Regions from separate parts of the Candidatus Symbiopectobacterium sp. genome, predicted to be linked through region 1. Evidence: predicted binding sites of a transcription regulator. Region 1 holds the regulator's gene; each other region holds the start of a gene.
What was found. The regulator CRP, encoded in region 1, controls carbon source genes, mostly activating them, when cyclic AMP is high. The targets are predictions, from matches to a motif close to ATGTGANNNNNNTCACAT.
Positions count from the first base shown of each region.

Region 2: adhE (bifunctional acetaldehyde-CoA/alcohol dehydrogenase) is a predicted target of CRP. The motif match lies at 2,926-2,943, and genes of this name have one in related genera.
Region 3: aaeR (HTH-type transcriptional activator AaeR) is a predicted target of CRP. The motif match lies at 5,508-5,525, and genes of this name have one in related genera.
Region 4: serC (3-phosphoserine/phosphohydroxythreonine transaminase) is a predicted target of CRP. The motif match lies at 6,303-6,320, and genes of this name have one in related genera.

Region 1 is NZ_JAHWCO010000358.1:851-9,974, forward strand. It holds gene QZ506_RS10535 (aminodeoxychorismate synthase component II) at 102-677, shown strand; gene QZ506_RS10540 (aspartate aminotransferase family protein) at 801-2,024, shown strand; gene crp (cAMP-activated global transcriptional regulator CRP) at 2,091-2,723, opposite strand; gene QZ506_RS10550 (OsmC family protein) at 3,040-3,444, shown strand; partial or broken gene QZ506_RS10555 (phosphoribulokinase) at 3,395-4,263, opposite strand; gene QZ506_RS10560 (YheU family protein) at 4,374-4,601, opposite strand; partial or broken gene QZ506_RS10565 (hydrolase) at 4,643-5,589, opposite strand; gene QZ506_RS10570 (LysE family translocator) at 5,749-6,345, shown strand; gene QZ506_RS10575 (ABC transporter ATP-binding protein) at 6,667-8,574, opposite strand; gene kefG (glutathione-regulated potassium-efflux system ancillary protein KefG) at 8,708-9,124, shown strand, end outside.
Region 2 is NZ_JAHWCO010000370.1:439-4,335, forward strand. It holds gene adhE (bifunctional acetaldehyde-CoA/alcohol dehydrogenase) at 1-2,667, opposite strand; partial or broken gene QZ506_RS10895 (ABC transporter substrate-binding protein) at 3,336-3,860, shown strand.
Region 3 is NZ_JAHWCO010000299.1:141-6,767, reverse strand. It holds gene pmbA (metalloprotease PmbA) at 1-1,268, opposite strand, end outside; gene yjgA (ribosome biogenesis factor YjgA) at 1,468-2,022, shown strand; gene aaeB (p-hydroxybenzoic acid efflux pump subunit AaeB) at 2,065-4,023, opposite strand; gene aaeA (p-hydroxybenzoic acid efflux pump subunit AaeA) at 4,036-4,983, opposite strand; gene aaeX (p-hydroxybenzoic acid efflux pump operon protein AaeX) at 5,006-5,221, opposite strand; gene aaeR (HTH-type transcriptional activator AaeR) at 5,543-6,439, shown strand; partial or broken gene QZ506_RS08690 (IS1 family transposase) at 6,447-6,627, opposite strand, start outside.
Region 4 is NZ_JAHWCO010000020.1:1,576-13,103, reverse strand. It holds gene QZ506_RS00660 (Tar ligand binding domain-containing protein) at 1-299, opposite strand, end outside; gene ihfB (integration host factor subunit beta) at 556-840, opposite strand; gene rpsA (30S ribosomal protein S1) at 941-2,614, opposite strand; gene cmk ((d)CMP kinase) at 2,736-3,425, opposite strand; gene aroA (3-phosphoshikimate 1-carboxyvinyltransferase) at 3,612-4,898, opposite strand; gene serC (3-phosphoserine/phosphohydroxythreonine transaminase) at 5,040-6,125, opposite strand; partial or broken gene ycaO (30S ribosomal protein S12 methylthiotransferase accessory factor YcaO) at 6,341-8,079, shown strand; gene focA (formate transporter FocA) at 8,555-9,412, shown strand; gene pflB (formate C-acetyltransferase) at 9,467-11,528, shown strand, end outside.

The sequences.
Region 1 (9,124 bases):
TTATATAACACTTTGAAAAATAATAATAAAAACTTATTCATTGCCTAAGCACCTACAAGCACAGTAGCCTACAGCATCTCTTTTTCGCGTAAGCTTGCCCCATGCTACTACTTATCGACAACTACGACTCCTTCACCTACAACCTCTACCAGTACTTTTGTGAGCTGGGCGCAGAGGTGTTGGTTAAACGCAACGACGCCCTGATGTTGGCGGACATTGAAGCGCTGGCCCCTACGCATCTGGTGTTCTCCCCTGGTCCTTGCACACCGGATGACGCGGGTATTTCTCTGGCAGCGATTCGCCATTTTGCAGGCAAACTGCCCATTCTGGGTGTGTGTCTCGGCCATCAGGCGATGGGGCAGGCATTTGGTGCGCGCGTGGTGCGGGCGCGCCAGGTGATGCATGGAAAAACCTCCGTAATACAGCACACCGGGAGCGGCGTTTTTAGCGGGTTGACGCTGCCATTAACAGTGACGCGCTACCACTCTCTGGTGATCGATCCCGCTTCTTTGCCCGTCGAGTTTGACGTCACGGCCTGGACAGAGCGTGAAGGTGAGCGTGATGAAATCATGGGAATACGCCACCGTACCTTGCCGTTAGAAGGGGTGCAGTTTCATCCTGAGAGTATTCTGAGTGAGCAGGGGCATCAATTGTTGCAGAACTTCCTTAATACCTGAGGTTATCAGCATCGGTTGCGATAAAACGGACTGTCATAACGCGCTATTTTATAACCTTGTGTATTGATTTTTATGCATATTTGATGATTATATTTTCACTTTAAGCGTTGTGAACGGAAGCAAATGACAACAGATTCAAAGGCGGTAACGCGGGCGACGCATGACAAAGTGATTCTACCCGTATACGCACCGGCGCAATTTGTGCCGGTTAAAGGCAAAGGTAGCCGCGTATGGGATCAGCAGGGGCGCGAGTATATCGACTTTGCCGGTGGGATTGCGGTAACGGCATTGGGTCATTGCCACCCGGCGCTGGTGGCGGCGTTAAAGCAGCAGGGTGAAACGCTGTGGCACACCAGCAATATCTTCACCAATGAGCCAGCGTTGCGTCTGGCCAGCAAACTGATCGACGCCACCTTTGCCGAGCGCGTGTTCTTTGTTAACTCTGGTGCGGAAGCTAACGAAGCGGCTTTCAAGCTGGCTCGTCACTATGCGATTAAACGCCACAGCCCGTATAAAACCAAAATCATTGCGTTCTACAATGCGTTTCACGGCCGTACGTTGTTCACTGTTTCTGTAGGTGGGCAGGCGAAATACGCCGATGGCTTCGGACCAAAACCGGCCGATATCGTGCACGTGCCGTTCAACGATCTGGCCGCAGTAAAAGCGGTGATGGATGACCACACCTGCGCCGTGGTGCTGGAGCCGATTCAGGGCGAGGGTGGAATTACACCGGCCACGCCGGAATTCCTCAAAGGCGTGCGTGAGCTGTGCGATCAGCATCACGCTCTGCTGGTGTTTGATGAAGTGCAAAGCGGCATGGGGCGTTCTGGCAAGTTGTTTACCTACATGCACTATGGCGTGACGCCGGATATTCTCACTACGGCGAAAGCGTTGGGCGGCGGTTTTCCCATCAGCGCCATGCTGACCACTGAAGAAGTCGCCTCTGTGATGACCGTCGGTGTACACGGCACTACTTACGGCGGTAATCCGCTGGCTTGTGCGGTGGCTGAAGCAGCATTGGACACCATCAACACTCCGCAGGTGCTTTCCGGTGTACAAGCGCGCCACGAGCGTTTCGTTTCGATTCTTCAGGCAATTAATGAAGAGCACGGTATTTTTGAGCAGATTCGCGGTATGGGCCTGCTGATTGGTGCAGAACTGAAGCCAAAATGGCACGGTCAGGCGGGCAAGTTCCTTGCCGCTGCCGCAGAGCAAGGCGTGATGGTGCTGGTCGCGGGACCTAACGTGATGCGTTTTGTGCCGTCGCTGGTGATTGATCTGGAAGATATCGAGCAGGGCATGGCGCGGTTCGCGCGGGCGGTGGAAGCGGTAGTAAAAGCGGCGTAGCTCGCCGGGTCAAAAAGCACACTGCGCGGTGCGCAACGTGCTTTTGTCTAAACGGCGCTGGTGATATCAGCGTGTGCCGTACACCACGATGGTTTTGCCGTGTGCCGAGATCAGATTCTGATCTTCCAGCATTTTCAGAATACGGCCTACCGTTTCGCGAGAACAGCCAACAATCTGACCAATTTCCTGACGCGTGATCTTGATTTGCATCCCATCTGGGTGCGTCATGGCATCGGGTTGCTTCGCCAGGTTCAACAGCGTCTGCGCAATGCGGCCCGTGACATCCAGGAAGGCCAGGTTGCCCACTTTCTGAGACGTCACCTGGAGGCGACGCGCCATCTGTGAGGAAAGACGCATCAGAATATCCGGGTTGACCTGGATCAACTGACGGAATTTTTTATAGGATATTTCAGCGACTTCACAGGCAGTTTTTGCCCGTACCCATGCACTGCGTTCCTGGCCCTCTTCGAACAGGCCCAGTTCCCCTATAAAATCCCCCTGGTTGAGGTAGGAGAGGATCATTTCCTTGCCTTCTTCATCCTTGATCAGCACAGCCACTGAGCCTTTCACGATGTAGTAAAGCGTTTCTGCCTTTTCACCTTGGTGAATCAGAGTGCTCTTTGATGGATACTTGTGAATATGACAATGAGAAAGGAACCATTCAAGAGTCGGGTCTGTCTGCGGTTTGCCGAGAACCATTCGCTGTTATCCTCTGTTGTAATTCACTGCGCAAATTACAGGGTTCAGAGTTCCCTGTACGGCGTATTAACGTGCTAGTAGTAAAAATTCCGTGTTGGCGGACTGACGTCAGGGAATATACTGGCCTCTGTATGGCGACGTCACGACACGTTCTTACCGTCAGTATAAAACTGAAGGAACGGATTCTATTCCTGTTTGTAACACAGCTTGACGAGCCTGTCTCGTGTTGTCTCGCTTCAGCATGATTAAGCTCTAGTTATCGGCGGTTTTTATATATAACAGTGAGTAATTTTCAAATAAATTTGAGGAATTGTGGATGCAAGCGCGCGTAAAATGGGTCGAAGATCTGACCTTTCTCGGTGAGTCGTCATCCTGGCATCAGATCCTAATGGATGGCAATGCTGGTGATAAAGCTCCCAGTCATATGGAGATGGTGTTGATGGCGGCAGGAGGCTGTAGCGCCATTGATGTGGTGTCCATTTTGCAAAAGGGTCGCAATACGATTACCGGGTGTGAGGTCAAATTATCCTCCACGCGTCGTGAAGAAGTGCCGCGTCTGTTTACCCATATCAACCTGCATTTTGTCGTCACGGGCGTGGGGTTGACGGATAAAGTGGTTGAACGGGCGGTATCGCTGTCGCATAGTTTTCTGGCGGGCTGTGTGTTTTATCTCAGCACGCGCTACGCCCTTCTGCCAGCCGTTTTACCAAAGGTGCCATGATCAGTTCCATGGCGAGTCCCATTTTCCCCCCGGCACCACCAGCGTATTGATGTGTGAAATAAACGAGCCTTGCAGCATGGCCAGTAGGTAGGGATAGTCAATATGCTCGACGCCCTGGAAATGGATCACCACAAAGCTCTCGTCCAACGAAGGGATCGCCTTGGCTGCAAAGGGGTTTGAGGTATCGATCATCGGTACGCGCTGGAAGTTGATATGGGTGCGAGAAAACTGCGGCGTGATATAGGTGATGTAATCCTCTATGGAACGCACCACCGAATCCATCACGGCTTCACGTGAGTGACCGCGTTCATTGGTATCGCGAACCAGCTTTTGAGTCCATTCCAGATTGACGATGGGGACCACGCCGACCAGTAGGTCAACGTGCTGGGCAACATCGTACTGGTCGGTGACCACCGCGCCGTGCAGACCCTCATAAAACAGCATATCGGTAGGATGCTGCATCGGATCCCACGGCGTAAAGGTGCCGGGCACTTTATTGTAAGGGATCGCCTCATCGTAAGTGCGCAGGTATTTGCGTGTTTTTCCGGTACCGTTGCGGCCATATTCGATAAACGCCTGTTCAAGAAGGCTGAAATCGTTGGCCTCTGGGCCGAAATAGCTGATATGGCGGCCCAAATCTTTCGCTTTGCGAATCGCCATGTCCATTTCTGGCCGGGTATAACGGTGAAAGCTATCGCCTTCCAGTGAAGCGGCTTTTATCTGCAACTGCTGGAAGATCTTCCTGAACGCGAGGCTGGTCGTGGTGGTGCCTGCTCCACTGGAGCCGGTAACGGCAATGATCGGGTGTTGTTGCGACATGCGGTTGCACTCCGTCGGATTAGGCGTTTGACTAACATTGCTCTCACTGTATAACAGACCCGGTGACGCAAGACGACCCCCCGCGCGTCAGGAAACGACGATTTATCACGTTACGGCGTATTTTCGTTTAGCTGGGTGCGCGACATGATATTCAGCGTTTCATGCAGCTCTGACCACACCAGCACCACGTCGCCCGAGGCAAGCTGGCGACGAATATCCCTGACTTTTTCATCCAGTGAACGCTCCTGCTCGCCATAATCAGTGCCTTCACGTAATACAAAAGATTCAATAATATTTTGCAGCGTATCGCTATCAAGCTGCTGCCAGGGAATCATCATGCTGTTGCCTCTGCGGTGTCCGCCGATAGAAAGCGCGTGAACTAGGCCGGAATGCGTTGTTCCAGCCACATTTCCGGTTTCAGTAATGTACCACCGACAAACCCTACGTGTGCGCTGTCAGTTGGTATTCTATGGTGTCGGGCAGGTGGCTGATGTCCGGGATCACCTCGGGTGTCATAAAAGGATCGTCCTGCGCACGGATGATCAGCGTCGGCGTGCGAATGGTGGGCAGCAACGCCAGTGCACTGCACTGATGGTAGTAGTCGGCAGCATCCTGAAAACCATGAATACGGGCAGTGATCGCATCATCAAACTCACGCAATCCCTTTATACGTCGCAACTGTGCCGGGATAATCGGTAACGAACCCGGGTAGCATGCCAGCTTACGCCGGGCATTCTGCTTTAACTGTCCGACCAGATAGCGCTGATAAATAAGGGAAAATCCATTTTCTATCCTGCGGCTACAGGCTTCGAGATGAAACGGAGCGGAGACTATCGCCGCAGCTGAGAGCAACCGGGCTTCTTCCCGTTTAGCCAGCAGGCAAGCCAGCATATTGCCGCCCAGAGAAATGCCGATGGCAGCAGTCGGTGCTTCGCCTAGCGTATCCCGCATCCAGCGCAGCAGATAGCTGCCATCATCGGTTTCACCAGAATGGTAGATACGATTCAGACGGTTGGGGCGGCCGCTACAGCCGCGAAAATGCATAATCACCGTCAGCCAGCCTTGCTCACGGCACGCTTGTAACAAACCGTGCGCATAGGGACTGTGAAAGCTGCCTTCCAGACCGTGAAATAGCACCACGCGGGGTTTATAGCGCGCGCCTTGCGGCGCTTCGCTCTAGGCCAGATCAACAAAATCGCCGTCAGGCAGATCGAGTTGTTGCCACACCGGCTGCAAACGGGCACGGCGGCGAATCAAGCGCGGCAACAGCGTTTGTATATGCGGGTTATCAGCCCCGCGTAACGGGCGAAATGTTGAGGACAACATGGGAATCGAAACGACCTCGGGAAATAATTGTGCGATATTCATCACACTGCGCTAACCTGCTTGCGCCGCTCAGCGAGCATTGCAGTGTAACAGGCAGGCTAACGTTCAGTCAGGTCAATAAATCATACCGTAACGGTGGGGACAAGGGGCAGTCAAAACGTGGAACAGGGCTTATTTTTATCGATGTTGGCTTTTCTCTGGGTGGCGGCGATCACGCCTGGCCCGAATAACATGCTGCTGACGACCTCCGGTGCCAACTTCGGCTTTATGCGATCACTGTGGCTGATGGTGGGTATCATGCTCGGCATGCAGAGCATTTTACTGCTGGTGGAATTTGGCGTGGTCGGCATGATCCTGCTCTATCCCTCGTTGCACCTGATACTTAAAGTACTCTGCAGTCTCTACCTGCTGTGGCTGGCGTGGATAATTGCCACGGCGGCCTACGAGCGGCTGGAGGCCAGTGCACCGCAGCCGCTGCGACTATATCAAGGCTGGCTGCTTCAGTTTCTAAATCCCAAAGCCTGGCTAATGGCGCTGGGTTCGGTCGCAAGTTTCAGTCTGGCGGGCAGCGGCTATAACCATTCGGTGCTGCTGATAAGTTTTGGCATTGTGTTGGTTAATCTGGTTTCAGGCGTTATCTTGCTGGGTTTCGGCACGGCGATTGGCCGTTTATTGCGTAGCCGCAAAGCATGGGTGATTTTTAACGTCTCGATGGGCGTGCTTACCGCGGCCTGTGTACTGCTGATCTGGCACTGATGATCTGATTTTGTCTTTTAGTTTTTGTCGTTAATCGCGTAAAAAATCGCGCTGAGGTGGGCGTGTCCGCCGGATGAGCGGCATGGATGCTGCGAAAACCAGCGCCGCGACGGGAGCGCGTCGCTGGTGGTCCGAGATGCAGATACGAACGCCGAAGAGACCGCGTAGCGGCGTGATTCCTCGCGTAAAGCCTAGAGCCACGAGGCGGCGGCGATTGAGCGCCTCGTGTCGGGCGCGGTTACAGAGGTAGCAGAAATCAGAGCCTGTTAACGCGCACGAAATATGCACTGTGCTAACAGATACCCCCTTTCAGGGGCCTGACTACCCCTCATTCAGCATCTGTTCTAGCTGCTCTTGCGCGTCCAGCCAGGCCATCTCTGCCTCTTCCTGTTCGCTTTTGAGTTTGGCCTGCTGTTGCAGGCATTCCGTCAGTTCGGCTTTGCGACTTTGGTCGTACAGTTCGCTGTCCGATAAACGCGCTTCTACTTTTGCCAACGCATCGGAGAGTTTCTCCATCTGCTGCTCATACTGAGTAATCTTTTTACGCAGCGGTTGGGTTTGAGTGCGCAGCTCCGCTTCGCGCCGCTTTTGATCTTTACGTGCCTGTGCGTTGTTGGTTGAGGCGTGTTTCTCGACGGATTCAGCGGCGCTGTTTTGGCGCTGCACGTCCGTTAGCCATTGCTGGTAATCCTCCAGGTCGCCATCAAACGGCTCCACTTTGCGATCGTGTACCAGATAGAGATCGTCCGTGGTGGATCGGATCAGATGTCGATCGTGGGAGATCACCACCAGCGCGCCTTCGAAATCGATCAACGCTTCTGTCAGTGCCTGACGCATGTCCAGATCGAGATGGTTGGTCGGTTCATCGAGCAACAGCAGGTTAGGGCGCTGCCACACGATCAATGCCAGCACCAAACGGGCTTTTTCACCGCCTGAGAAACGCTCGGTCACTTCCGTCACTTTGTCGCCCTGAAAACCGAAGCCGCCGAGGTAATCGCGCAGTTGCTGCTCGGTTTCCCGCTCCGCCAAACGGACCAGATGTTGCAGCGGGGATTCATCCGCACGCAGAAACTCAAGCTGATGCTGGGCGAAATAGCCGAGCTCAACGCCCTTCGCCAGCCCGATTTCGCCGTGCAACGGGGCCAGTTCGCCCGCTAGCAACTTGATCAGCGTCGATTTACCGGCACCATTGTGCCCCAGCAGGCCAATGCGTGAACCTGGCACCAGATTGAGCTTGATGGATTCCAGAATCAGTTTGTCACCGTAGCCTGCGCTCACCTTCTCCGTGCGTAGCAACGGGTTCGGCAGCGACTCTGGCGCACGGAAACTGAAACGGAACGGGTTATCGACGTATGCCGGGGCAATAAGCTCCATGCGCTCCAGCATTTTAATCCGGCTTTGCGCCTGCTTGGCTTTGGTAGCCTGTGCGCGAAAGCGATCGATATAGTGTTGCAAGTGCGCCACGCGCTCTTGCTGATGCTCATACAACGCCTGCTGCTGCGCTAAACGCGTAGCGCGCTGGCGTTCGAACGAGGAGTAGTTCCCGGTGTATTCGAACAGCGTCTCCTGCTCGATGTGCAGGATCTTGTTGACGATAGGATCGAGGAAGTCGCGATCGTGGGAGATCAGCACCAGTGTTCCCGGATAGCTTTTCAGCCATTTCTCCAGCCAGATCACCGCGTCCAGATCGAGGTGGTTGTTCGGTTCGTCGAGCAGTAACAGGTCGGAGCGGCAAATCAGCGCCTGGGCCAGATTAAGGCGCATACGCCATCCGCCGGAAAAATCACGTACTGGCTGCCGCAATTGGGCCTGGGTAAAGCCAAGGCCATCGAGCAGGCTGGCGGCGCGCGCCGGAATACTCCAGGCTTGAATCGCATCCAGTTTGCCGTGTGCACGTGCGATGGCGTTACCATCGTTAATGTCGTTGGCGTGTTGAAGTTCAGCTTCTAACTGGCGAAATTCACGATCACCGTCAATAACATAGTCAATGGCAGGCACATCCAGCGCGGGCGTTTCCTGATTGACCCAGGCCAGTGCCCAGTTACTCGGAAACGTGGCGCTGCCGCCATCGGCACCGATCTCGCCTTTTAGCAACGAGAGTAGCGTGGATTTGCCGCAGCCGTTTTTACCGACCAATCCAACCTTCTGGCCTGGATTGATGGTGGCGGTGGCGTTATCAAGCAAGACACGCACGCCGCGCCGAATTTGCAAAGCGGAGAAAACAATCATAAAGCGTCACATGTTCAGAGTATGTTAAATTATCACGGTTATCTTGGGACCGCGAACGTCCTGTTTGTCGTATCGTTATCGCGCAGCATGGTAGCGGAAAACCGCGCTCATGACGACGCTTTGGAGGGGAATGATGTCGCAGCCACCGAAGATTTTGCTGCTGTATGCCCATCCGGAATCGCAAGACTCGATAGCCAACCGGGTTTTGCTACAACCGGCGCACCAGTTAGCCCATGTTACCGTACACGAGCTGTACGCTCACTATCCGGATTTTTTTGCTGATATTCACTACGAGCAACAGCGGCTACGCGAACATCAGGTGATTGTGTTTCAGCACCCACTCTATACCTACAGTTGCCCGGCGCTGCTAAAGGAGTGGTTTGACCGCGTGCTGTCGCGTGGTTTTGCCAATGGTATCGGCGGTAATGCATTGGCGGGCAAATATTGGCGTTCGGTAATCACCACGGGTGAGCCGGAAGAGAGCTATCGCTTGGAAGGTAATAACCGCTTCAGTATGGAAGAGGTGCTGCGTCCGTTTGAAATGACGGCG
Region 2 (3,897 bases), on a different contig from region 1:
TTAGTTATCCTTTTTACCTTTTTTCTCGGTTTTGGCCGGTGCTTTCTCTTCTTCAACACCTTCCGTATACGGACGACCATAGTAAGTGTCCAGCATGATCTGTTTCAGCTCAGCGATCAGCGGATAGCGCGGGTTAGCACCGGTACACTGATCGTCAAAGGCATCTTCAGACAGCTTGTCCACTTTCGCCAGAAAATCAGCTTCCTGCACGCCCGCTTCGCGAATCGAGGTCGGGATACCCAGTTCAGTTTTGATTTTATCTAACCAGGTCAACAGCTTCTCAATCTTCGCCGCGGTGCGATCGCCGGGTGCACTCAGCCCCAAGTGATCGGTAACTTCAGCATAACGACGACGCGCTTGTGGGCGATCGTATTGACTGAATGCGGTTTGCTTGGTCGGGTTGTCGTTCGCGTTATAACGAATGACGTTAGCGATCAACAGGGCATTGGCCAAACCGTGCGGGATATGGAACTCAGAACCCAGCTTGTGCGCCATGGAGTGGCAGACCCCAAGGAAGGCGTTGGCAAAGGCAATACCGGCGATGGTGGCGGCGTTGTGAACGCGTTCACGCGCGACCGGATTTTTCGCACCGTCACGGTAGCTGGCTGGCAGGTTCTCTTTGAGCAGCTTCAATGCCTGTAGCGCTTGCCCGTCGGAATATTCGTTGGCAAGCACCGATACGTAGGCTTCCAGTGAGTGGGTAACCGCATCTAGGCCGCCAAAGGCGCACAGGGATTTTGGCATGTTCATCACCAGATTTGCATCCACGATCGCCATGTCAGGCGTGAGCGCATAGTCAGCCAGCGGGTATTTTTGCCCTGTGGCGTCATCCGTTACTACGGCGAACGGCGTTACTTCAGAACCGGTGCCGGAGGTGGTGGTAACGGCAATCATCTTCGCCTTTACACCCATTTTCGGGAATTTGTAGATACGTTTACGGATATCCATAAAACGCAGAGCCAACTCTTCGAAATGGGTATCAGGGTGCTCGTACATGACCCACATGATTTTGGCCGCGTCCATTGGCGAGCCGCCACCGAGTGCGATGATCACGTCAGGTTTGAACGCTTGCATCTGTTCCGCACCTTTGCGCACGATGCTCAGCGTCGGATCGGCTTCTACTTCAAAGAAAACATCAGTTTCCATTCCGTGCTGTTTCAGTACCGAGGAGATTTGATCCACATAGCCGTTATTAAACAAGAAACGGTCAGTCACGATAAAGGCGCGTTTGTGGCCATCCTCTGCCACTTCTTCCAGTGCGATGGGCAAGGAGCCACGACGGAAATAGATGGATTTCGGAAGTTTGTGCCACAACATATTTTCAGCTCGCTTTGCTACCGTTTTCTTGTTAATCAAGTGTTTGGGTCCGACGTTTTCTGAAATTGAGTTACCGCCCCAAGAACCACAGCCCAAGGTCAGCGACGGTGCCAGCTTAAAGTTGTACAGATCGCCGATACCGCCCTGAGAGGCTGGCGTATTGATTAAAATACGCGCGGTTTTCATCATCGCCCCGAAGTGATTGACGCGTGCTAACTGGTTATCCTGATCGGTATACAGGCACGAGGTATGACCGATACCGCCCATGGTCACCAATTTTTCGGCTTTGACGACGGCGTCGTCAAAATCTTTGGCGCGGTACATGGCAAGCGTTGGCGACAGTTTCTCGTGGGCAAAGGGCTCTGACTCATCCACGTTAACAACTTCACCAATAAGGACTTTAGTACCTGCGGGCACGGTAAAACCGGCCATTTCAGCGATTTTTGGCGCGGCCTGACCTACAATCGCAGCGTTGAGCGAGCCATTTTTCAAAATAATCGATTGGATAGCTTCGAGCTCTTTACCTTGCAGCAGATAGCCGCCATGGGTCGAAAAACGTTCCCGCACCGCGTCGTAAACGCTGTCTACCACAATCACCGACTGTTCAGATGCGCAGATAACACCGTTATCGAAGGTTTTCGACATCAGAATCGAGGCAACAGCGCGTTTGATATCCGCCGTTTCATCGATCACTACCGGTGTATTGCCAGCGCCCACCCCGATGGCCGGTTTGCCGGAACTGTAGGCGGCTTTTACCATGCCGGGACCGCCAGTGGCGAGGATCATATTGATGTCAGGATGGTGCATTAGCTGGTTGGACAATTCTACGGAAGGCTCATCAATCCAGCCAATAATGTCTTTCGGCGCGCCAGCAGCGATGGCGGCCTGAAGCACGATGTCTGCGGCTTTATTGGTGGCATTCTTGGCGCGCGGGTGCGGCGAGAAGATGATGCCATTACGGGTTTTCAAGCTGATAAGTGCTTTGAAAATGGCGGTAGAGGTCGGGTTTGTGGTTGGGACAATACCGCACAGTAATCCGATCGGTTCAGCGATGGTGATGGTGCCGAAGGTGTCGTCCTCTGACAAAATGCCACAGGTTTTGTCATCCTTATAAGCGTTGTAGATATATTCAGAAGCGAAGTGGTTTTTAATCACTTTGTCTTCCACTATACCCATACCAGATTCGGCTACTGCCATTTTGGCCAGCGGAATGCGGGCGTCAGCGGCGGCGAGGGCGGCGGCACGAAAGATTTGATCGACTTGCTCTTGAGTAAAATTGGCGAAGACCTGCTGTGCCTTCTTGACGCGTTCAACCAATGCGTTAAGTTCAGCAACGTTTATTACGGCCATAATGCTCTCCTGATAATGTTAAACTCTTTCAGGCAATGATTTGACAAACCATTTGTAGCCAAATCATTATTGCAAAGCACTAAGTATAGATAACGGCATCGCATTCGTGGCTGAACGCATGGTTAACCTACTCATTGCCTGAAAGGGCTGTGGCCAGCGGTGGCGTAATCTCCTTTCTTCTCCGTGGGTGATGGTGGTTCATTCCACATCGTCTGTTTAACACTGTGAAGGCAGCATACCCATTCGTGGGTGTCTTTTGTGTGATCTTCCTCCCAATTCAAAATGCTGATTCCATTCAGCAAGCATAATCGTTAATTTTAGTGGTTATTTGTAGCGTAATTGTTTTGTTTGTTGGTATTTATAACCTGCCATATGTGGGAAAATCTTTGGATTATTCTCTGACTATTTGATTACCATAAAATTATTCACCTGTTATATGCGTGAGGATAACCCGTCGTTTATCAGCGTCATCTCAGAACGGGTAGCCGTCGACCAGAATAACGTTTGTAGCGCTTCCAGGATACTTCTTGCATTTTCCTCGTGGCCATTAGCTTTGAAGTAACCCATGTGATATCAATGTGATTACATAGAGAGGACCGGATATATGGACAACGGATTATCAGGTTACGCTGTTTCACAAATAGGAGATTCTAGGAGATTCGGCGCAAATACGACGTCAATGGCATACGGGGACAGCACGGCTTGCCGCAACAGTGGCATTGTTGCTTAGCTGTTGGGGTAGCGGTGCGCTTGTCGCGTATGTGGCAACGCCGCCCGACACTCCGTTAGCCAAAGAGCAGGTGCTGGTGCGAAACAACGGTGCGGAAGTGGCCTCCCTCGATCCGCATAAAATAGAAGGTGTGCCAGAGTCCAACGTCTCACGCGATCTGCTGGAAGGGCTGGTGATTACCGATCCGAATGGAAAAATGTTGCCCGGCGTGGCGGAGCGTTGGGAAAATAAAGATTTCCGCGTTTGGACGTTTCATTTGCGCAAAGACGCACGCTGGTCGAATGGCGATCCCCTTATCGCGCAGGATTTTGTTTACAGTTGGCAGCGACTAGCCGGTCCGGCAACGGCATCGCCTTACGCCAGTTACCTGCAATACGGGCATATCGTTAACATTGATGACATTATTGCTGGCAAGAAAACGCCGGACACGCTGGGCGTCAAAGCCGTGGATGACCATACGCTGTAGGTGACGCTGAGTGAAGCGGTGCCTTATTTTGATG
Region 3 (6,627 bases), on a different contig from region 1:
TCCCCCAACGTCACCATATCGCGCAGCATGGTTTTCAGGTTACCGGCAATAGTGATTTCACTCACCGGATACTGAATCTCGCCATTTTCCACCCAGAAACCTGACGCCCCGCGCGAGTAATCGCCCGTGACCGCACTCACACCCTGCCCCATCAGTTCGGTCACCAGCAGGCCTTTATCCATCTGCTTGAGCATCTGTTGGAAATTAAGCCCCTGACCCGCAATACGCCAGTTGTGAATGCCGCCGGCATGGCCAGTGCTCTTCACGCCGAGTTTACGCGCTGCATAGCTGGTCAACAGCCAGGTTTGCAGCACACCGTCTTTAACGATGTCACGCTGCACCGTACGTCCCCCTTCGCTGTCGAACGGGGTAGACGCCAGCCCTTTACGCAAATGCGGCAGCTCTTCGATGGTGAGCCAATCCGGCAGGATCTGTTGGCCCAGCTTATCGAGCAGGAAAGTCGATTTACGGTACACGTTGCCGCCGCTGATCGCACCCACCAAGTGGCCGAACAGGCCGGTAGCCACTTCTGCGGCAAACATCACTGGTGTTTCCATGGTCGGCAACTTGCGCGGTGATAAACGTGAGAGCGTGCGGCGAGCGCACTCTTCGCCGACCCATTCCGGACTTTGCAGATCGTCCAGCGCGCGCCCTACGGTGTAAGCGTAATCGCGCTCCATATCGCCGTTCACTTCGGCAATCACACAGCTCGACATAGAGTGGCGGCTCGACAGATAGCTTTGCAGCATGCCGTGGCTGTTGCCAAACACTTTGATACCGTAGTGGCTGTTAAAGCTGCCCCCTTCGGTATTGGTAATGCGCGTATCGGCTTTCAGCGCCGCCTGCTCGGCGCGCGCAGCCAGCTCAATACCCTTTTCCGCATCCAAGGCAGCAGGATGAAACAGGTCGAGATCGGGAGCGTCAAATGCCAGCAGTTCCTGTTCTGCCGGGCCAGAAAAAGGATCGGGCGAAGTATAACGGGCAATATCCAGCGCAGCCTGCACGGTGCGGGCGATGGCCTCCTGGCTCAAGTCGGTCGATGACGCACTGCCTTTACGCTGCTGGTGGTATACGGTAATTTCCAACGCGCCATCGCTGTTGAATTCCACATTTTCAACCTCGCCGTAGCGCGTACTGACGCTTATCCCTGTGGTTTTGGAAATGGCCACCTCTGCCGCATCTGAAGCGGCGCGCGCCAGCTCCAACGCCTGTGCGACTGCCTGCTCCAATGCTTTACGCTGTTCTGCAACCTGAGTGATTATTGTCATCGTTCTGCCATACTGAGTTAAAAGCCGTTCAGAAGCCGGGAAATGGCGTCTGCCTTGCCCCTCTTCTGCGCCTAAAGGAGTATGCTTGAGTCTAACAGGATATCAGGATAATTTCGCAAAAAGCCCAAACCTGTTAGGATCGGCGTCTTTTTTATGGCGTTAACCGCGTCACATGCCCGAACTGTTACGGAAAGAGATGATGAACAAACACCCTGAAGAGTGGCTGGACGACGTACCGGACCCGCACGCCGAAGATGATGAAGACGATGAGATCATCTGGGTCAGTAAAAGTGAAATCAAACGCGATGCAGAAGCACTGAAAGATCTTGGCGTGAAGCTGATTGAGCTCGGTAAAAATGCGCTGGAGCGCATCCCGCTGGATGACGATCTGCGTGCTGCCGTTGAGCTGGCACAACGCATCAAAAAAGAAGGCCGCCGCCGTCAGGTGCAACTGATCGGTAAGATGTTGCGTGCCCGCGATCCAGAACCGATTCAAATCGCACTGGATAAGCTGAAGAACCGCCACAACCAACAGGTCGCTCTGTTTCACAAACTGGAACAACTGCGCGACAGACTGATTGAGGAAGGGGATGATGCCATCCCGGATATCCTCGGGCTCTACCCGGCCGCCGACCACCAGCAGTTGCGCTCACTAGTGCGCAATGCGCAGAAAGAAAAAGCCGCTAACAAGCCGCCCAAGTCTTACCGTAAAATTTTCCAGTATCTGCGCGAACTGGCCGAAGATCAGGCCTAGTCCCCAGAGGTAAATAACCCTGTGGTAGAGTCGCCCTTGGCGCTACTCCACCAACGCATGCTGATAGCGTTGCAGTATCTCCGTGATACGGCCAACCGATGCACCGATCTCCGGTGCTATCTGACGCTGGCATAGCGCAATCTGATACTCGTCCAACAGCGTCAACAACTGGGTAAAAGCGTGACGCCGGGAAATATCTCGTCGCGCTTCACTGACCTGCTCTGCCGCCTGACGAAGACGACGATGAAATGCCGACAGTTCACTGTCCACCGGCAACGGCAGATTCCGCATACGTTGGTGCAAAATAATCAGCGACAGCGCCAGACGGTATTTGGCAATGTCGTTGGGAAACAGGGTCAGCAGCAGGTAGAGCTGCTGATAGAGCGCAGGTAAGTGGTTTTCACGCCGTTTGGTTGGGTTGGTGGTCAGTGCCGATACCGCATTGTAAACAAAGCGGTTAAGTAGCGCCTGCCCAGTGCGAGCACGTGAATTATCTCGAATCAACAAAATAACCAGCCACGCCAGCAAGCAGCCGATAACCTGCCCAATCGCGCTGTCCAGAAAGTGGCTGAGATTAAACGTCATCGGGTTATCCAACACCAGAATATTGATGGTGCTGGCCAGCGCCCCCAGCGATCCCATACGCCGCTTTTGCACCTCAATACCGATGATGAAGGCCATAATGCCCAGACTGAGGCACAGCAGCAGCATGCTTTGCTGCGTGGATGGCAATACAAACATGAACAGCAGCGAGCCCAACGGCAAGGCATAGACCGTGCCGACTAGGAAATCGACCGCAATGCGTTTTGGGTTAGGCAGACGCATCGCCAGCGCCGTCACCATAGCAATCATCACCGTGCAGGCACTGCCTGAGGTCCAACCGGTGATAAGCCAAAATAAACACCCTACAGCCGTAGCCACGCCAGTGCGCCAGCCGTTGATCATCGCATGATTGCGCTCAGCGGACGCCGCTTTCACCATCACTTCATCACGCAGCAGTTCGCCCTCAACCTGCGTCAGACGGGCGTTGGTCTGAATTCCTTTAGCCAGTAACATATAGCGCGTTGCGGCCCCCACCCAGCCAATCAGCGTCGGCGGCACAGCCTTGCGCTCACCGGCTGCAATCGCGTGGCGCAGTTGCTTCACCCGTTTACGCACATCGTCCATCGACGCTACCGGCGCATCGATCAGCAATGCCAGACTGGTTCTGAGTGGCTCAGGTTTATCCTGTAGCACCAAATAGGTCTCACACGCCTGAGTAATCAGAGTAAATGATTGCGCCAGCAGCGCCTTAATGCGCCGATGGCTATTTTGCCAGCGCGCTGATTCCAGCAACAGCGGATTGCCCATACCAGCCAATGCGGTGCTTTTACGCACCAGCCCATGCCAGGCAACGTCAAGCTCTTCACGCGATGCACCCCGAATACACAGTTGCAACAGGCGATAGTGATCCAGCAGCAGCCCTTCCAGGCTGCTGTCAATATGGTGTTTGATGGAACGTGGGGTAAACAGCAGATCGGCCACAATGGCACAAACAATACCCAAAACAATTTCGCTACAGCGTTCAACGGCGAACTGCGGCGTCAGAAGCGGCGCACTCTGTGTGGATACGATGATAATTAATGCGGTATATCCCGCCAATCCCCATACGTAGGCGTTTTCTACCTTAACCAGCGATGACACCCAGGTGCAAAATCCTGCCCATATGCAGCACAGCAGCAACATCACCACGGGTGCACGAATGGTCGCGATGATAATCACCAGCGCACCGGCACAGCCGATAAAGGTGCCCACAATACGTAATATCCCGCGATGCCGAATCGCCCCGGAAAAGGGATCTCCACCGGCGGCAAAAGCAGGGCCAGCAGCGACGATGGCCGCAGTGAGCACTGACCAACGTGGCGTTCCCAACTGAAAGTGGAAACCGAGAAACAGTGACAGCACAACGGCAACGCTGAGTTTGCAGGCAAAACGCCAATGGGGAAAAGCAGGCATTTTCATCATGAGCTCGTCTTAACCAAACTCACGCAGCCGATAGAGCAAACGAATCAACGGTGAAGGCTGCTTGTTTTGCGGGGCGTCTGACTGCGCGATCACCACGGTGGCCGTGGTGCCCGCCGGATAAGGAATATCGCGCTGTTGATCCAGATGGATTCTTACCGGTACGCGCTGTGCCAGCCGCACCCATTCCAGATTGGCGTCCACCGTCGCCAGCCCTTTACTGTCTACGTTGGCGCTGCTGTTGGTGATCGCCGCCGCCACGCTGTCAACCGTACCGTAAAACAGCCGAGCACTACCCAGCGGCGTGATCTCAACCCTGTCGCCAGCATGAACGCTTGCCAGCTTGGTCTCTTCCATATAGGCCACCAGATAGAACGAGCCCTTTTTCACCAGCGCCACGGCGGTCGCGCCGCGCGTAATGTATTCACCACGCTGCACGTTGAGGTTGGTCACCCAACCGTCCGCTGGCGCGCGAATCAAGGTACGTTCCAGATCCAACTTCGCCAGCGCCAACGTCGCTTGCGCTTTGGCTAACTGATGCTGCGCGGTTTCCAACACGCTGCCAGACTGATCGATCGCTTCCTGCGACATAGCCTGTACGCCGAGGCGTGTGCGACGTCCAGACTCACGCCGCTTTTCATTGACCAGCGCTAGGTAGTAGTCCACATCCGCCTGTGCTTGCGCCTGTGCTTGCTGAAAACGGGGTGGATCGACCACAAAAAGCACATCACCCTTTTTCACCTGCTGATTATCATGCACCAATACCTCTGTCAGCAGCCCGCTGACATCCGGTGCGATCGCCACAACGTCTGCGCTGAACTTCGCATCTCGCGTCCACGGCGATTCGGTATAGAACGCCCAAACGCGCAGCAGCGCAACGGCAGCCAGCAACAGCACGCACAGCGTGATACCCACACGCAGCAGCCTTTTGGTTATCAGCGAGACAACAGGAAATTTTATAGCAAGGGTTTTCACAGTGACCTCAAAGGGAGAAGCGAAAGATCAGATAAAACAGACAGCAAAACAGACAGCAAAACAGAGCGGTGTTAAACAGCGCAGGATGCCATACCACGTCATAAACGCCGGTGGGCTGTAAGACACGGTTCAACACAAAAAACAGTACCAGCGATACCAGCAACACAAAGAATACGGGCGGGAAGGACAGGCCAAACAGCACCATCACCGGAAGTGAACTCATCCTCTTTTCCTTTTTATTTCAATTAACGAATAAACAATACCGACCGTGTCACCGTAGACACAGGCATTAGGGTTCATTACCAACGACGACACAGGCCTTTCGCCATCAATGCCAAAAGGCATGAAGGGCATTACACTGATCAAGAGAGGTTGCAGGTTGTTTAGTAGAAGCGAACGCAGCCTGTTACCTGATGGAAACAAGTAGCACAAAGCACACCGGTATTCTTCCCGCACGATTCGTTCGAATACGGTGTATTATGGATGTTTATTTGCGTTTCATCTACGATGTGTGATCTAAATCACTTTTAAGCCAGAGTGAATAATGGAAAGACTAAAGAGCATGTCGGTCTTTGCGCGCGTAGTGCAGTGTGGCTCGTTTACCGCCGCAGCCCGACAATTGAACATGAGCGTTTCTGCCGTCAGCCAAACGGTGACCCGGCTGGAAGAAGAGCTACAGATCAAGCTGCTCAATCGCAGCACGCGCAGCATCGGGCTTACAGAAGGCGGCAAGATCTACTACCACGGCTGTCGGCGTATGCTGCATGAGGCGCACGAAGCGCACGATCAGCTCTACGCCTTTAATAACACGCCGATCGGCACACTGCGCATTGGCAGTTCCTCCACCATGGCGCAAAATGTGCTGGCGGCCATGACAGCAGAGATGCTGCTAAAATACCCAGGGCTCTCGGTCAATCTGGTCACCGGCATTCCCGCCCCCGACCTGATTGCAAACGGGTTGGATATCGTTATCCGCGTGGGTGCCTTGCAGGACTCCAGCCTGTTTGCCAAACGTCTCGGTTCTATGCCAATGGTGGTGTGCGCCGCCAAACGTTATTTGACCCAGCACGGCACTCCGGAAAAACCGTCAGACGTGGAAAGTTTCTCCTGGTTGGAGTACACCGTGCGTGCAGACAGTGAATTCGAACTGATCGCCCCAGAAGGCATTTCCACCAAAATCGCACCGCAGGGTCGCTTTGCCACTAACGATCCGCAGACGCTGGTACGCTGGCTCAAAACTGGCGCAGGCATCGCCTATATCCCATTGATGTGGATCATCGACGAGATTGCGCGCGGCGAAGTGGAAATTCTGTTCAGCCGCTATCACTCCGATCCGCGCCCGGTTTACGCTTTGTATACACGCAAGGATAATTTGCCGCTCAAAGTACAACTGTGCATCAACTATATGACGGAGTATTTGTTCGTGTATTCAATGAGTTGATGTAGCATCAAACGTAGTACTCGCGTTCGATGTAAGTACCGATGATCCTATCGTGCATTTCGGATGATTTTGAATATCAGAGCGTCTTGCGATTGAGCCGTTGCGATCGGTTACGCAGTGTCTGATGTGCACACTCAATGCGCTGTGTATACAGCTTGCTAACAATGTTTTTTACTTTTGGAAGGTTG
Region 4 (11,528 bases), on a different contig from region 1:
GCAAAAAAACGATCAAGATCGTCCTTAGCCGCACGGGCATATTGCCCGGAACGGCCCGCCGCCGCCATGGCATCATCCCACTGCTGCGTTTCCAACGCGCGAGTCGCAAAAGAATCCGCTACACGCACGCGCTGCATATTGGTGTTACTGCTCGCAAAATTGCCCAGTTCCACGCCCTGAATACGATTTAGCACCACGAGCGCATCGTAACTTTTATTAATGGCAATGATCCCCGTGGCGCTTACCAGCAACGACAGAGCAGCCATCACCCCGAGCAACGCTAATAACCCTGTACTAATCTATATATTTTTTAACATTTTATTCCATTACAAAGTAAACCATAGGCTTAATAATGTTATCGGTTGACACAACGGGCGGGTTTATCGGCGCTTTGCGCTTTTGGCGGAAAGCTCGCAATATTGACAACGATTGCAAGATAGTTGGGTTTAAGGGCAATAAAAAAGGCACCTTTTTACAGGTGCCTTTCTAAAAAGCTAGACATTACAGTCTATTGCAAATAATACCACGGTGTTTCGTGCAGATTATCTCGGCATATCAGCCATAAATATTTGCACGATCGCGCAGTTCTTTACCTGGTTTGAAATGGGGAACGTATTTACCTTCCAGCTCTACCTTTTCACCGGTTTTTGGATTGCGCCCAACGCGTGGTGCACGGTAGTGAAGTGAAAAACTGCCGAACCCTCGGATCTCAATGCGATCACCATCAGCCAGCGTTGCCGCCATCTGCTCGAGCATCTCTTTCACTGCATCCTCAACCACCTTGGCCGGGATATGAGATTGCTGCCCAGCAAGTCTTTCGATCAGTTCAGACTTGGTCATAATTCCTCCAAGTGCGTGGTTATATCAATATTGGATAGCCACGATTGACTTACTACCGTAACAGAATGAGTCAACCTCATGGCCGACTCACCCCACCCTATTACTCGCCTTTAGCTGCTTTGAACGCTTCAGCCATTGCGCTGGAGAAGTTACCTTCTTCCTGTTTGTTGTTTACGGTAGCGATAGCGTCTTTCTCATCCGCTTCGTCTTTCGCACGTACAGACAGGCTTACAACACGGTTTTTACGATCAACACCAGTGTATTTGGCTTCAACTTCATCGCCTACGTTCAGAACCAGCGTAGCATCTTCTACACGGTCACGAGATGCTTCAGAAGCACGCAGGTAACCTTCAACGCCATCTGCTAATTCAACTGTAGCACCTTTTGCGTCAACAGCAGTGACTTTACCCGTTACGATCGCACCTTTTTTGTTCAGTGACAGATAGTTATTGAACGGGTCTTCCGCCAGTTGCTTAACGCCCAAGGAGATACGCTCGCGCTCTGCGTCAACTTGCAGAACAACAGCGGCGATTTCGTCACCTTTCTTGTATTCGCGAACGGCTTCTTCGCCAGCCACGCTCCAAGAGATGTCAGACAGGTGTACCAGACCATCGATACCGCCATCCAGACCGATGAAGATACCGAAGTCAGTGATAGACTTGATCTTACCTTCTACGCGGTCACCCTTGTTGTGGGTTTCAGCGAACAGCTGCCACGGGTTGGATTTGCATTGTTTCAAGCCCAGGGAGATACGACGACGTTCTTCGTCGATATCCAGAACAATAACTTCAACCACGTCGCCCACGTTAACCACTTTGGACGGATGGATGTTTTTGTTGGTCCAATCCATTTCAGATACATGTACCAGACCTTCAACGCCTTCTTCGATTTCTACGAAGCAGCCGTAATCAGTCAGGTTGGTCACACGACCGGTCAGACGGGTGTTTTCCGGGTAGCGCTTAGCGATAGCAACCCACGGATCCTCGCCCAGCTGTTTCAGGCCCAGGGACACACGAGTACGTTCGCGGTCGAACTTCAGCACTTTCACAGTAATCTCATCGCCAACATTGACGATTTCGCTCGGATGCTTAACGCGTTTCCACGCCATATCAGTGATATGCAGCAGACCATCAACGCCACCCAGGTCAACGAATGCACCGTAGTCAGTGAGGTTCTTAACGATACCTTTAACTTCCATGCCTTCTTGCAGGTTTTCCAGCAGTTGATCGCGCTCAGCGCTGTTCTCGTATTCGATAACTGCACGGCGGGAAACGACAACGTTGTTGCGTTTCTGATCCAGCTTGATCACTTTAAACTCAAGCTCTTTTCCCTCCAGGTGCAGAGTGTCGCGAACCGGGCGAACGTCAACTAAAGAACCCGGCAGGAACGCACGGATGCCGTTCAGTTCAACCGTGAAGCCGCCTTTCACTTTACCGTTGATAACACCGGTAACGGTCGCAGCTTCTTCGTAGGCTTTTTCCAGCATCAGCCAGGCTTCGTGGCGTTTCGCTTTCTCACGAGACAGCAAGGTCTCACCGAAACCGTCTTCTACCGCGTCTAGGGCAACGTCTATTCCGTCACCCACCTGGATTTCGAGTTCGCCTTGTGCGCTTTTGAATTGTTCTACCGGAATGGCAGATTCAGATTTCAGACCGGCGTCAACCAGTACGACATCTTTATCAATAGCAACGACAACGCCGCGAACGATGGAACCCGGACGAATTTCGATTTCTTTCAGCGATTCTTCAAAGAGTTGAGCAAAAGATTCAGTCATGTTGTTAATCTTAAGGGTTTCAATTTAACGTCCATCTGGCATCCTGCTTGATGGGGTTGTCTCACACGCCCTGCTGTTATCCTTACAACAAGGTTAAAAAAAATGCCATATAGCGCCTCAATCAATTCTGTGATTGAGCAAGGATCTCACGCGCATAACTGAGCGATTTCGCAATAACGTCATCAATAGACATATCGGTCGAATCCAACACCAGCGCGTCTGCGGCAGGGACTAACGGTGCTACCGGACGACTCCGATCGCGCACATCCCGTTCTTTTATCTCGGACAAAAGACGTTCAAAGTTAACATTAAAGCCTTTTTTCTGCAACTGTAGCATGCGTCGTTGTGCACGTTCTTCCGCGCTGGCATCCAAAAAAATCTTCACAGGCGCATCTGGGAACACCACCGTACCCATATCTCGGCCATCCGCGACCAGTCCCGGCGCTTCGCGAAACGCACGCTGCCGACGCAACAATGCTTCTCTTACACGCGGAAAAGCGGCCGCCTGCGAGGCAGTGTTACCGACCGTTTCATTACGAATTTCGTTACTGACGTCCTCACCTTCCAGAATCACTTTCAATTGCCCGTCTTCAGCAACGAAACGCACGTCAAGGTGCGACGCCAGCGGCACTAACGCTTCTTCCGAACCGATATCAACCTGATGATGTAAGGCAGCCAAGGCGAGCACGCGATAAATCGCGCCCGAGTCCAACAAATTCCACTGTAATGTTTCTGCCAACGCCTCGCACAGCGTTCCCTTGCCTGCGCCACTCGGCCCATCAACCGTTATTACCGGTGCCGTTACCGCCATCTCTTTCTCCTATTACTCGGGTCAACCGCGAGGTCTGTTACGACTTACGGTGCCCCATTATACGCGCCAACGAGCAAAGCCGTTAGCCTAACACCCTGAGAAAGATAAAATTTCAGAAGATGCCTTGTAAAACTGAGGGCGGGCATAGGCCCACCCTACAGGGAAAGTGCAACTACCGTCTGATTATTAACCGTGGCTCAGACGCGCCAACTGTTGAAAATAGTCAGGGAAAGTTTTTGCCGTACATTTGGGGTCGATAATGGTCACTGGTGTATCGGATAATGCCGCCAGCGAGAAACACATCGCCATACGGTGATCGTTGTAGGTGCCGATCTCGGCAAAACGTAACTGAGGGGCAGGCGTAATACGAATATAATCGTTCCCCTCTTCCACCGTCGCACCGACTTTGCGCAGCTCAGTCGCCATTGCCGCAAGACGATCGGTCTCTTTTACGCGCCAATTGTAGATATTGCGCAGCGTCGTGGTGCCACCTTCGGCAAACAGCGCTGTCGTAGCAATCGTCATGGCCGCATCGGGGATATGATTCATGTCCATATCGATGGCATGCAACTCACTGCGCTGACACTCGATATAGTCATCCCCCCAACGAATAATGGCACCCATTTTTTCCAGCACGTCAGCAAAACGGATATCGCCTTGCACGCTGTTGCGCCCCACGCCCGTGACACGGACCGTTCCACCTTTAATGGCCGCCGCCGCCAAAAAACAGGAGGCGGAAGAGGCATCACCTTCCACCAAATACTCACCTGGCGCATGGTATTGCTGGTTGCCCTGTACGCTGAAGTACTGGTAATTTTCGTTGTGCACCTCAACGCCAAAATCTTTCATCATGCGCAGCGTGATATCGATATAGGGCTTGGACACCAGATCGCCTTTGATACTGATGCGGGTGTCTTTGCTCGCCAACGGCGCTGTCATCAGCAGCGCGGTCAGGAACTGGCTGGAGACGCTGCCATCCACAGCGATCTCACCCCCCTGGAAACCGCCGTGCAGGCGCAATGGCGGATAGTTGGTCTGCTCAAGGTAGTCGATGGTCGCGCCACCTTGGCGCAACGCATCTACCAAATGGCCGATCGGTCGCTCTTTCATACGCTGCTCACCGGTCAAAACAATATCTCCTTGCTTCAAGCATAACGCGGCGGTCAGCGGACGCATCGCCGTGCCCGCATTGCCAAGAAACAGTTCTAACGGTTGCGACACGCTGAACGGTCCACCAATACCAGTGACGTCGCACTCGGTGCTGCTGTGCGAAAGCTGATATTGCACGCCTAACAGTTGCAACGCGTCCAGCATATGGCGAACGTCATCGCTATCGAGCATGTTTTTCAAACGCGTCGTCCCCGTAGCCAATGCTGCCAGCAACAAAGCACGGTTAGAGACGCTTTTCGAACCGGGAAGGTTAATCACGCCATCGATCAGGGAAATAGGCTGTAGGGTAAGGGATTCCTGCATGTAACTCTTAACTCCGGTCATCAACATAAGAAACCCCGGTACACACCGGGGTTTACTGGAAACAAGTTGCCGCTTTACGTTCTGCGGCAACGGTACGACCTGCAACGCCGCGGGCAGACCACGGCGCCACTCGCTGCGGTATTAGCCGTGGCGACGTTCAAAATCCGCCATAAAGGCAGTCAGCGCCTGTACACCTTCCAGCGGAATCGCGTTGTACAGCGACGCACGCATCCCTCCCACGACGCGGTGGCCTTTCAGCGCATGCAACCCAGCCATTTTAGACTCTTCCAGGAACAGTTTATCCAGCGCGTCATCACCGAGCAGGAACGGCACATTCATGCGTGAGCGGTTGGCGGCCAGCACGTCGTTACGGTAGAAATCGCTGCTATCGATAGCGCCGTAAAGGTGATCCGCTTTCTCGCGATTGCGTTTTTCCATTTCCACCAGGCCACCCTGCTCTTTCAGCCATTTGAATACCATGCCAGAAAGGTACCAGGCAAAGGTCGGCGGCGTGTTGTACATGGAGTCGTTATCGGCCAGCGTTTTGTAATCCAACACCGACGGCAGCACGCTGCGGGATTTACCCAACAGGTCATCGCGCACAATCACCAAGGTTAAACCGGCAGGGCCAATGTTTTTCTGCGCACCGGCATAAATCACGCCGAAACGGCTGACATCGATCGGGCAGGACAGGATGCTGGAGGAGAAGTCAGCAACCACAATCTTGTCGCCAAAGTCAGGCGTTTCTTCAATTGCCAGACCATCAATGGTTTCATTCGGGCAGTAGTGCACAAAAGAGGCATCGTCAGACAGAGCCCATTCACGCATCGGTTTGGCGGCGCGCAGGCCGTCAATGCGTGTTTTCACGTCAATAACGTTCGGTTTGCAGTATTTTTCCGCTTCGTTAATCGCACTGTGCGCCCAATAGCCGCCGTCGATATAGTCAGCTTTAGTGCTGTCACCCAGCAGATTGAGTGGCACGGCCGCAAACTGCGCGCGCGCGCCCCCTTGGCAGAACAGCACGTTGTAGTTGGAGGGGATCTTTAACAAATCGCGCAGATCCTGCTCGGCTTCCGCCGCCACCTGCATAAATTCTTTACTGCGGTGGCTGATTTCCATTACGGACGTTCCCAGCCCACGCCAGCTACACAACTCTTGCTCGGCACGACGCAACACTTCAACCGGCAGCATGGCTGGACCGGCGCTAAAATTGAAAACTTGCGTCATTTCCCCTCACCACGTGTTTAGTACGACTATTATGATTTTTTACAACAACCACGTTGGCTATTTGCAGCAACCGCCACCATTTGTTTTTATCACTGGCTCCTTCCCGCTGCAATCCTTATTACGATTTCCCGTATAAAACACGCACGGCGACAGCGTGGAGTTGTCCGTGAAAAGTCCGTATGATGCACGTCCCATAAAAGAGAAAAGTGACAATCATGAGCCAAACGTTCATCCTAGGCAAAGACGCAGCCCTAGAAGACTCCATCGCCCGTTTTCAACAGCAACTCCGTGACCTAGGGTTCAACATCTAAGAAGCCTCCTGGCTTAATCCGGTGCCTAACGTCTGGTCCGTCATATTCGTGACAAAGATTGCCCGTTGTGCTTTACCAAAGGCAAAGGCGCCAGCAAGAAAGCCGCCTTGGCTTCAGCCGAATATTTCGAGCGTCTTTCCACCAACTACTTCTTTGCAGACTTCTATTTGGGCAAGTCAATCGCTAACGGCGATTTCGTGCATTACCCGAACGAGCAATGGTTCCCGCTGCCGGACTATGACAGCTTGCCACTGGGGATTCTGGATGATCACCTGCGCGCATTTTACGATCCTGATAACGAATTGAGCGCCAGCATGCTGGTGGATCTGCAATCCGGCAACGGCGAACGTGGCATCTGCGCCCTGCCGTTTACCCGTCAATCCGATGACACCACCGTCTACATCCCGATGAATATCATCGGTAACCTCTACGTTTACAACGGGATGTCCGCTGGCAACACCGCCAATGAAGCGCTTGTTCAGGGGTTGTCTGAGGTGTTCGAACGCCACATCAAAAACCGCATTATTGCTGAAGCCATCAGCCTGCCAACCATCCCGGACAGCGTGTTTCAACGTTATCCTAGCGTGGTGGAAGCCATCGCCACGCTGGAAAAAGAAGGGTTCCCGATCCTTGCCTATGACGCCTCGCTGGGCGGTAATTATCCAGTGATCTGCGTGGTGCTGTTCAACCCCAGTAACGGCACCTGCTTCGCCTCTTTCGGTGCGCACCCGGATTTCTGCGTCGCGCTGGAGCGTACTGTCACCGAACTGCTACAAGGACGCGGGTTGAAAGATCTCGATGTATTTACCCCGCCGAGCTTCGACAATGATGATGTGGCGGATCATGCCAATCTGGAAACCCACTTTATCGATTCCAGTGGTTTGATCTCCTGGGATTTGTTTAAAACAGACGCGGACTATCCCTTTGTCGACTGGAGCTTTAAAGGCAGCAACGAGCAGGAATTTGCTACCTTGATGGCAATTTTCCACAAAGAACACAAAGAGGTGTACATCGCCGATTACGAGCACCTGTCAGTGTATGCTTGCCGCATTATCGTACCGGGGATGTCCGACATTTATCCGGCAGACGACCTGCTGTTGGCAAACAACAATATGGGTGTGCATTTACGCGAGACCATCCTCTCTCTGCCCGGCAGTCAGTGGGAAAAGCAGGCGTATCTCGATATGATCGCTCAGTTGGATGATGAAGGTTTTGATGACTTCACTCGCGTGCGCGAATTGCTAGGGCTGGCAACTGGCAAGGATAATGGCTGGCTCACGCTGCGCATCGGTGAATTAAAAGCGATGCTGGCGCTGGCAGGCGGCGATCTGGAACAGGCGGAATGGACGCAGGATTTCAACGGCTCCGTCTTCAGCACATCGCGCAGCAACTACTACCGCTGTTTGCAGACGCTGTTGACGCTGGCATTGGACGAAGAGCGTGAGCCATTACAGTATTACGATGCGTTTGTGAAAATGTACGGCAGAGACACCGTCGACGCCGCGAGCGCAGCGATTGCCGGTGAGCAATGTTTCTACGGGATGTTTGACGTCGATGACACCTTCTCCACATTGCCTGCACACCAATCGCTGCTGGCAGCTTACGAGAAACTGCAAGCGGCTAAGCGTCGTTTCTGGGGCTAATGCCGTATCGCCCGTCCTCCCCGGTTAACACCGGGGAGCATTCACACTGTTATGACCTCAAGCGGCAACCTTATTTTTTCGATCAATTTTCCAGCAACACGCCAGATGTCATAATCCAATATCTTATCGCTGCGTAGTTCGAATAATTCGGCATTTCTCATAAAATGAAGAATAATGTACTTATTGTTATTGAATGGTGAATTTTTAATTAATTTGCAGCAACTCACAACACCGAAATGATACAAAAACGCATATCACTTAACTCTTTTTCACGCTATTCCACCCCCTATATTCAACTCTTTTTATAATTTTTAAAATATTTTTTCTTTATTAATTTAAATTGGTTAGCGTGAATTTAGTGCAGATCGTAGAGGGTTTTCACCCCACTAAATTTTCACGATATGATCCAAGTCAAATTTTGCTTTATACTGCTTTGTTAGTATCCCCTCGCGGATAAATCTTGGAGAACGTTAGTGTGAAAGCTGACAACCCCTTTACACTTTTACTACCGGCAGCCATGGCGAAAGTCGCTGAAGATGCTGGTGTCTATAAAGCTACCAAACAACCCCTGACTACGTTTTTTTTGGCGATTACTGCTGGTGTTTTTATTTCTATCGCCTTCGTTTTTTACATCACAGCCACAACCGATTCCGCGTCTATGCCTTACGGCATGGCTAAACTGATTGGTGGGATCTGCTTCTCACTCGGCCTGATGCTGGTGGTTGTCTGCGGCGCTGACCTGTTTACCTCAACGGTATTAACAGTGATTGCCAAGGCAAGCGGCCGTATCACTTGGAAACAGCTGGCCTGCAACTGGTGTAACGTCTATGTGGGCAACCTGTTCGGCGCACTGTTTTTTGTCGCTCTGATCTGGTTTGCCTGTGAGCATATGGTCGCCAACGGTGCATGGGGCTTTAGTGTCCTGCAAACCGCAGAACACAAAGTGGAACACACTTTTGTTGAAGCGTTTTGCCTCGGGGTGCTGGCTAACCTGATGGTTTGTCTGGCGGTATGGATGAGCTACTCAGGCCGGACGCTGACAGACAAAATGTTCGCAATGATCCTACCGGTGGGCATGTTCGTTGCCAGCGGCTTTGAGCACAGTATTGCTAATATGTTTATGATCCCCATGGGGATCGTTATCAAGAATTTCGCGGCGCACGAATTTTGGGAAGCCATTGGCAAAGCGCCGTCACAATTTGAGCACCTTACCCTCCACAACTTTATCGTGGACAACCTGATTCCTGTCACGCTTGGCAACATCGTCGGCGGCGGTTTTCTGGTAGGGTTAACATATTGGGTTATTTATTTGCGCGGTGGCGACAAACATTAATCTGTCGCCGACTGCAAATCGGGTTATGAATTCCAAACCAAAGGTAGGTGTAATATGACCGAACTGAATGAAAAATTGGCTAACGCGTGGGAAGGTTTTAGCGCGGGTGAATGGCAGAATGGCGTCAACGTACGTGACTTCATTCAGAAGAACTACTCACCGTATGAAGGTGACGAGTCCTTCCTGGCTGGCGCTACTCCGGCAACCACCAAGCTGTGGGATGCTGTTATGGAAGGTATCAAACAAGAAAACCGCACTCACGCGCCGGTTGACTTCGATACCAACGTTGCAGCCACCATCACCTCTCATGACGCCGGTTATATCGACCAGAGCCTGGAACAAATCGTTGGTCTGCAAACTGACGCGCCGCTGAAACGTGCGCTGATTCCGTTTGGCGGCATCAAAATGGTTGAAGGTTCCTGCAAGGTTTATGGCCGTGAACTGGATCCGCAACTGAAAAAAATCTTCACCGAATACCGCAAAACCCATAACCAGGGCGTATTCGATGTTTACACTCCGGATATCCTGCGCTGCCGTAAATCTGGCGTGCTGACCGGTCTGCCGGATGCTTATGGCCGCGGCCGTATCATCGGTGACTACCGTCGCGTTGCGCTGTACGGTATCGACTACCTGATGAAAGACAAATTCGCTCATTTCACTTCTCTGCAATCCAAACTGGAAAACGGTGAAGACCTAGAAGCGACTATCCGTCTGCGCGAAGAGATTGCCGACCAGCATCATGCGCTGTCTCAGATCAAAGAAATGGCTGCCAAATACGGCTGCGATATCTCTGGTCCGGCTACCAATGCAAAAGAAGCCGTTCAATGGACTTACTTCGGCTACCTGGCTGCGGTTAAATCTCAGAACGGTGCGGCCATGTCCTTCGGTCGTGTATCCAGCTTCTTGGATATCTTCATCGAACGTGACCTGAAAGCCGGTAAAATCACTGAGCAAGACGCACAGGAACTGATCGACCACCTTGTGATGAAACTGCGTATGGTGCGCTTCCTGCGTACGCCTGAATACGATGAACTGTTCTCCGGTGACCCGATCTGGGCAACTGAGTCCCTGGCCGGTATGGGCCTTGACGGTCGTACTCTGGTAACCAAAAACAGCTTCCGTTTCCTGAACACCCTGTACACCATGGGGCCGTCTCCGGAACCGAACATCACTATCCTGTGGTCTGAAAAACTGCCGCTGAACTTCAAAAAGTATGCAGCTAAAGTGTCCATCGATACCTCTTCTCTGCAATACGAGAACGACGATCTGATGCGTCCGGACTTCAACAGCGATGACTATGCTATCGCTTGTTGCGTGAGCCCGATGGTTGTTGGTAAACAAATGCAGTTCTTCGGTGCACGTGCCAACCTGGCAAAAACCATGCTCTATGCTATCAACGGCGGCGTGGACGAAAAACTGAAGATGCAGGTCGGTCCGAAATCTGAACCGATCAAAGGTGATGTGCTGGACTTTGACGTGGTAATGGACCGTATGGACCACTTCATGGATTGGCTGGCCAAGCAGTATGTCACTGCATTGAACATCATCCACTACATGCACGACAAATACAGCTACGAAGCATCGCTGATGGCGCTGCACGATCGTGACGTGTTCCGTACCATGGCATGTGGTATCGCCGGTCTGTCCGTTGCCGCTGACTCCCTGTCTGCCATCAAATATGCGAAAGTTAAACCGATTCGTGACGAAGATGGCCTGGCCATCGACTTCGATATCGAAGGCGAATACCCGCAGTTCGGTAACAACGATCCGCGCGTTGATGGCCTTGCTTGTGACCTGGTAGAACGTTTCATGAAGAAAATTCAGAAACTGACCACCTACCGTGGTGCTACCCCGACACAATCTGTTCTGACCATCACCTCTAACGTGGTATATGGTAAGAAAACCGGTAACACACCGGATGGCCGTCGCGCTGGTGCACCATTCGGACCGGGTGCTAACCCGATGCACGGCCGTGACCAGAAAGGTGCTGTTGCATCTCTGACTTCCGTTGCTAAACTGCCGTTCGCCTACGCGAAAGACGGTATCTCTTACACCTTCTCCATCGTTCCTAACGCATTGGGTAAAAATGATGACGTGCGTAAGACCAACCTAGCAG